3 regions of the Devosia sp. CN2-171 genome follow, and region 2 is predicted to be linked to each of the others. Evidence: predicted binding sites of a transcription regulator. Region 2 holds the regulator's gene; each other region holds the start of a gene.
The links. The regulator PhoB, encoded in region 2, activates phosphate uptake and scavenging genes when phosphate is short. The targets are predictions, from matches to a motif close to TGTCATNNANCTGTCAT.

Region 1 (2,266 bases), 1.7 Mb from region 2:
CGACGTCACCGCCTTCGCCGTGAGGAAAGCCGCATGAAGCTCTCGGAGACGCCGCTCATCGATCCCACGGCGCAGGTGAAGGATTCCGTCCTTGGCCGCTACACCGAGATCGGCGCCAATTGTCACGTCTATCGCTCGAGCCTGGGGGACTATTCCTATGCCGTCGACGGCACCCAGATCGCCTATGCGGAGATCGGCAAGTTCGCCAATATCGCTGCCAATGTGCGCATCTATGCATCCAAGCATCCGATGCAGCGGGCGTCGCTGCATCACTTCACCTACCGCTCGAGCTGGTTTTTCGAGGGCGAGACCGATGACCAGGAGTTTTTCGACTGGCGCGCGTCGAACGGTATTTCCATCGGCCATGACACCTGGATCGGCCATGGCGCGGTGATCATGCCGGGCGTCAAGGTCGGGCACGGCGCCATCATCGGCTCGAACGCCGTGGTGACCAAGGACGTCGCCGATTTTGCCATTGCCGTGGGCGTTCCAGCCAAGCCGATCCGCCAGCGCTTCCTCACCCCGATCGCCGATCGGCTGCTGGCGCTCCAATGGTGGGACTGGCCGCACGAGAAGCTCCACGCGGCGCTTTCCGACTTTCGCACCCTCGAAATCGAAGCGTTCCTCGAGAAATACGAATAGCCGGGCTGTCTGCACATCCCTGGTTCCGGCCGATAAACCGTTGTCAACGCAGCGGTTTATCGTTTTTTGACGGTGGCTTTTCCACTGTCACAGGTTCGTCACCCAACCTTCATCTGCATTTCGTCTCACCAGCTTAGGTCTCGGTCCCGTGCGAACGGGGTGGCCTGCATGCTGAAGATTTCCAATGTGTCGCGGCGCTTCGGGGCGAAAGTCGCCGTCGAAGGCGTCAACCTGGAAATCCCCGCCGGCCAGATGGTCGGCGTCATCGGCCGGTCGGGCGCCGGCAAATCCACCCTTCTCCGCATGATCAACAGGCTGATCGACGTTTCGGACGGCCGGATCGAGTTTCACGGCGCGCCGGTTTCGGCCCTGCGCGGCCAGGCCCTACGCGACTGGCAGCGCGACTGCGCCATGATCTTCCAGCAGTTCAACCTGGTGCCGCGCCTCGATGTCATCACCAACGTGATGCTCGGCCGGCTCAACCGCCGCAACACCATCATGAGCCTCCTCCAGATTTTCTCGGAAGAAGAGCAACTGATGGCGCTGAAGGCGCTCGAGCGGCTCGATATCGCCGCGGTCGCCAGCCAGTGGGCCCAGACACTCTCCGGCGGCCAGCAGCAGCGCGTCGCCATTGCCCGGGCGCTGATGCAGGAACCCAGGGTCATCCTTGCCGACGAGCCGATCGCCTCGCTCGATCCGCGCAACGCCAAGATCGTGATGGACTCGCTTGCGTCCATCAATGAGGAGCAGGGCATCACCGTCATCACCAACCTCCACACACTCGATACCGCCCGCGCCTATTGCGAGCGCATCATCGGCATGGCGGCGGGCCGGGTGGTGTTCGACGGTACGCCCGAGCAGCTCACCACCGAGGTGGCACGCGAACTTTACGGGGCCGACGGCCTCGAGGAAGCGTTCTCCGAGGAAATGACCTCGACCAGTCTCGAGGCCATCGTGCCGAAGAGGAAGAAGAAGAAGCATGCCGAGCTGCCGGCGGGCGCCCTCGAGGCTCCGCTCGCAACGGCTGGCCTCCCCAACTGAGATCCAGAGTTTCCGCTCCTGCCGGTCAGCCGCCTGCTTGCGCGGCGCGACAGGTGGCGGAAAGCCAATCGCGTCACCAAAGGAGACATCCATGTCCGCGATCCGTAACGTCCTGATGGCAAGCATCGCCGTCGCCGCCCTCGCTACCCCGGCCTTCGCCCAGGAACTCGATGTCATTCGCATCGGCCTGCTCGGCGGTGAGAACGAGGCTGATCGCCTCGCCGATAACCAGTGCCTCATCGACAAGCTGCCGGCCGCCCTCGGCGTCAAGGAAGTGAAGCTGTTCCCGGCCGCCGACTACAACGGCGTGATGCAGGGCCTGCTCGGCGGCACGCTCGACATCGCCGGCCTCGGCGCCTCGGCCTATGCCGGCATCTACCTGCAGGACCCGGAAGCAGTCGAACCGTTCCTGACCAACGTCCAGACCGATGGCTCGACCGGGTACTACTCGATCGCACTGGCCCGCAAGGACTCGGGCATCACCGACATCACCCAGGCCAAGGGCAAGCGCCTCGGCTATGCCGATCCGGACTCGACCTCGGGCTACCTCGTGCCGCTGACCGCGCTGCCCGCCACGCTCGGC
Region 2 (2,266 bases):
GAACGCATCTCCCTTCGAGAGATGAAGCGACGTGCCGGCGAGGCGTTTGCCCCTCGCGGGTAGTCCGCAATGTAAGTGAGGCTCACGCCTCGCCGGCCGATCGGGGTTTTGGGCGTATGGCACGATGGCTCGGGCGCATCCCGTGCCGCATCGCGAGGAACCTGCCGGCTGCAAACGGCCGGAATCCACCGGATACCGTCCCGCCTCTGCGGCTGCCTCATGCGTGGCAGCCTTGTCCCTTCGAGCCATCCCGCATCGGACGGCTCCCGCGTGCTAGCGGCGTCCCCGGCGAACCGGATCATGCCGTCGTGCTTTCGGCCTGATGGCGAACGACTCCACCATCACCCAATCTCCACCGCACCAACCACTCGTCATGATCTCGCTTCGGTGCAGCGGACGAGGGAGAGAATCGCACGGATTGGAGCTGGGAGGATAAGAATCGTGAGGGCGGTGCGTGCGGCTCACCACCACCCCAGCTTCGCTACGGCTTCGCCGAGCTGCGCTACCCTCCCCACAAGGGGGAGGGAGACCTGACTGATGCTTCTTTGATGGGCTTCGAGTCGAGCCGAAGGCAAGATCGCTCCAGCGGAGCGACTTTAGGCCGGCAGGGCCGCCACGGCGGAGAGGGCACCCGACGCGCCGTCCCTCAGCTCAGTGCTGCAAACCGCTCGTCGAACGCGTAGCCGGCGCCGCGGACGGTGCGGATGGGGTCGGCGTCGCGGTGGCGGTTGATGGCCTTGCGGAGGCGCCCGACATGGACGTCGACGGTGCGTTCGTCGACATAGACGTCGTTGCCCCAGACGCCGTCGAGCAGTTGCTCGCGCGAGTAGACCCGGCCCGGGTGGCGCATCAGGTACTCGAGCAGGCGGTACTCGGTCGGGCCCAGGTGCACTTCGCGGCCGCCGCGACGGACGCGATGGCTGGTGCGATCGAGCTCGAGGTCGCCGGCCTTGAGCACGGCGGTGACGAGCTGCGGGCTCGAGCGGCGGAGCAGAGCGTTGATGCGGGCGAGCAGCTCGGGGATCGAGAAAGGCTTGACCACATAGTCGTCGGCGCCGGTGGCGAGGCCACGGACGCGTTCTTCTTCCTCGCCGCGCGCGGTGATCATGATGATCGGGGTGCGGGCGGTTTCCTCGCGGGCGCGCCAGCGGCGGCAGAGTTCGATGCCGCTGAGGCCAGGCAGCATCCAATCGAGCAGGATCAGGTCCGGCACGCCGTCGCGGATGCGCTCAACGGCTTCGTCACCCGATGCGGCGGTGGCGACGCGAAAGCCCTCGGCTTCGAGGTTGTAGCGCAGCAGCACGGCGACATCGTCTTCGTCTTCGACGATCAGGATGGTTGCGCTCATCTCGGTCTATCCTAGCGGGGCTGACGCTGCTGTTCTTCGGCACCGAGGTGCCGGCCGGTCTCGAGATAGTAGGCGGCTTCGGCGATGTTGGTCGCGTGGTCGCCGACGCGCTCGAGGCTCTTGGCACAGAAGAGCAGGTGGGTGCACTGCGTGATGTTGCGCGGGTCTTCCATCATATAAGTGAGGAGTTCGCGGAACAGCGAGTTGTAGATGGCGTCGACTTCGTCGTCGCGCGAGCAGACATCCACCGCGGCCTTGCTGTCGCGGGTGAGGTAGGCATCGAGAGCGGTCTGCAGCTGGCGGGCGACCAGCTCCTTCATGTGCTTGACGCCGTTGTAGAATTTCGGCGCGAGGCTGAGCGACTCGATCTGCAGGGCGCGCTTGGCCAACTGCTTGGCCATGTCGCCGGTGCGCTCGAGATCGTTGGCCACTTGGATGGCCGTCACCACCATGCGCAGGTCCGCGGCCATGGGCTGGCGGCGGGCGATGATCGAAACGGCTGCATCATTGATGCGCTGCTGCATGTCGTCGATCTTCTTGTCGAAGAGGCGGACATCCTGGGCCTGCTTGTGATCCAGCTTCAGCAGCGCGCCGGCGCCTTCGGTGATCGCCTGCTCGACCATGCCGCCCATCTCGGAGATGGCGGTGTTCAGGTTGGTCAGTTCGTCCTCGTAGGAGGTGACGATATGCTCGTTCAGCGTGGTCGCCATGGTGGTCGAGTCCTTGTCTGGAGCCGTTCGCCGGCCGGGAGCCGCCGAATGGCTCCGAGTTAATATGTGGTCGCGCTTCCGAACCGGAAACCTGCAAGCGCTCCTGACGTCAGCCGATACGGCCGGTGATGTAGTCCTGCGTCTGCTTGTTGCGCGGATTGGTGAAGATGTCCTCGGTCTTGCCTTCCTCGATGAGCTTGCCGAGGTG
Region 3 (2,266 bases), 1.1 Mb from region 2:
TCTCGTTGTTGGCGATGAGCGTCGACGCGGCCTTGAGGATGTTGGAGGTGGAGCGGTAGTTGCGCTCGAGCCGGATCACTTTGGCGCCCGGAAAGTCCTTCTCGAAGCGGAGGATGTTGTCCACCTCGGCGCCGCGCCAGCCATAGATCGACTGGTCGTCGTCGCCGACGACGCATAGGTTCGCCTCCGACGCGGGCTTCCCCTGGGCCAGCAGCCGCAGCCACAAATACTGGGCCGTGTTGCTGTCCTGGTACTCGTCCACGAGCATGTACTTGAACCGGCGGTGGTACTCCGCCAGCACGTCCGGGTGCTCCTTGAACAGCTTGATGTTGAGCAGCAGCAGGTCGCCGAAGTCGGTCGCATTGAGCGTCGCAAGCCGCGCTTGGTAGTCGCGGTAGAGATTGGGCAGCCGGCCATTGGCGAAGCCCAGGAGCTCGGCCTTCGGCACATCGTCAGGCAACCAGCCGCGGTTCTTCCAGCCATCGAGCATTCCGGCGAATACGCGTGCCGGCCAGCGCTTCTCGTCGATGTTCTCGGCTTCGAGCAGCTGCTTGATCAGCCGGATCTGGTCGTCGGTATCGAGGATGGTGAAATCGGAGCGGAGGTTCACCAGTTCGGCATGCCGGCGCAGGATACGGGCGCCGATCGAGTGGAAGGTGCCGAGCCACGGCATGCCCTCGACGGCGGAGCCGGCGATTTTGCCGATCCGTTCCTTCATCTCGCGGGCGGCCTTGTTGGTGAAGGTCACCGACAGGATTTCCGACGGCCAGGCGCGCTTGGTAGTGAGAATGTGGGCGATGCGGGTCGTCAGCACGCGCGTCTTGCCCGTGCCGGCGCCGGCGAGCACCAGCAGCGGCCCGTCGGTGGTCAGCACGGCTTCGCGCTGCTCTTCGTTGAGGCCCTTCAGATAGTCAGGCGCGCCTGCTCCCCGGCCGAATTGGCTGGTGATCGAGCCCGCCTGGGGGCGGTCGAGGCGCTGCGGTTCGGCTGGCATATGGGATTGACGAATCCTGTTTCGTTCTCATCGGCGAATATAGGGAGTGCGACCGCCGATGTATATGCGCGGGGACCGTCACAGAACCGTCACGCCGCTGTCATGTGGCCGTTGTGCGGCGTGCCTAAGTCGAAGCCCTCTTTTCAGGGGGACTTCATGCACACCAAATCCATTCTTCTCGGTCTCACGACGGCTCTGCTCGCCAGTTCGGCCTTTGCCGCGCCGGTCTTTAACCGCATTGCCAGCTTCCCGGTCGAGCTCAATGCTCCCGACGCCAAGGCGACCTCGTCGGAAATCATCACCGCCTCCGAGGATGGCCTGACGCTGGTCTACTCCGATAGCCCGAACGGCGGCATCGGCTTCATCGACATCACCGACCCCAAGGCGCCGAAGCCGGCCGGCTACCTGAAGCTCGAAGGCGAGCCGACCTCGGTGACCATCGTCGGCGACAAGGTCTACGTCGCGCTCAACACCCGCAAGGATTTTGTCGACGTCTCGGGCCAGCTCGTCGTCATCGACCTGAAGTCGCACGAAATTCTCGAGACCGTCGAACTCGGCGGCCAGCCCGACTCGATCGCCCATAACGAAGCCGGCACGCTCCTTGCCATCGCCATCGAGAACGAGCGCAACGAAGAGGTCAACGACGCCGCCATCCCGCAGGCGCCGTCGGGATATCTCGTGCTGCTGTCGATCACCGACGGCAAGCTCGATGCAGCTTCGCTGAAGAAGGTCGAAATCACCGGCCTCGCCGCCATCGCCCCCGAGGATGCCGAAGTCGAGTACGTCAACTTCAACAGCGCCGACCAGGTCGCCGTGACGCTGCAGGAGAACAACGAGGTCGTCATCGTCGACGGCAAGACCGGTACGGTCGCTGGCCACTTCCCCGCTGGCCAGGTCGATGTCGCAGGCATCGACACCAAGAACGACGGCAAGCTCGATTTCACGTCGAAGAAGGATGGCCTGCTGCGCGAGCCGGACGCCGTGAAGTGGCTCGACGACAACCGTCTCGTCACCGCCAACGAAGGCGACTGGAATGGCGGCAGCCGGGGCTTCACCATCTTCAACAAGGATGGCACTGTCGCCTGGGACTCGGGCGACCTGCTCGATAGCGACGCCGCCCGCATGGGCCACTACCCTGACTTCCGCAACAAGAAGGGCGTCGAGGCCGAGGGCATCGAGATCGCCAAGTTCGGCGATGACACCCTGATCTTCGTCGCCGAGGAACGCTCGTCGCTCGTCGCCATCTTCAAGGACGCCGGCGCCGGCGTCGCG

Region 1: phnC (phosphonate ABC transporter ATP-binding protein) is a predicted target of PhoB. The motif match lies at 739-755, and genes of this name have one in related genera.
Region 3: ACOYW5_RS04780 (esterase-like activity of phytase family protein) is a predicted target of PhoB. The motif match lies at 1,071-1,087, and genes of this name have one in related genera.

Annotation. Positions count from the first base shown of each region.
Region 1 is NZ_CP186479.1:3,672,997-3,675,262, forward strand. It holds gene phnL (phosphonate C-P lyase system protein PhnL) at 1-37, shown strand, start outside; gene ACOYW5_RS18220 (DapH/DapD/GlmU-related protein) at 34-642, shown strand; gene phnC (phosphonate ABC transporter ATP-binding protein) at 811-1,683, shown strand; gene phnD (phosphonate ABC transporter substrate-binding protein) at 1,775-2,266, shown strand, end outside.
Region 2 is NZ_CP186479.1:2,020,118-2,022,383, forward strand. It holds gene phoB (phosphate regulon transcriptional regulator PhoB) at 647-1,348, opposite strand; gene phoU (phosphate signaling complex protein PhoU) at 1,360-2,058, opposite strand; gene pstB (phosphate ABC transporter ATP-binding protein PstB) at 2,168-2,266, opposite strand, start outside.
Region 3 is NZ_CP186479.1:933,745-936,010, reverse strand. It holds gene ACOYW5_RS04785 (ATP-dependent helicase) at 1-994, opposite strand, end outside; gene ACOYW5_RS04780 (esterase-like activity of phytase family protein) at 1,151-2,266, shown strand, end outside.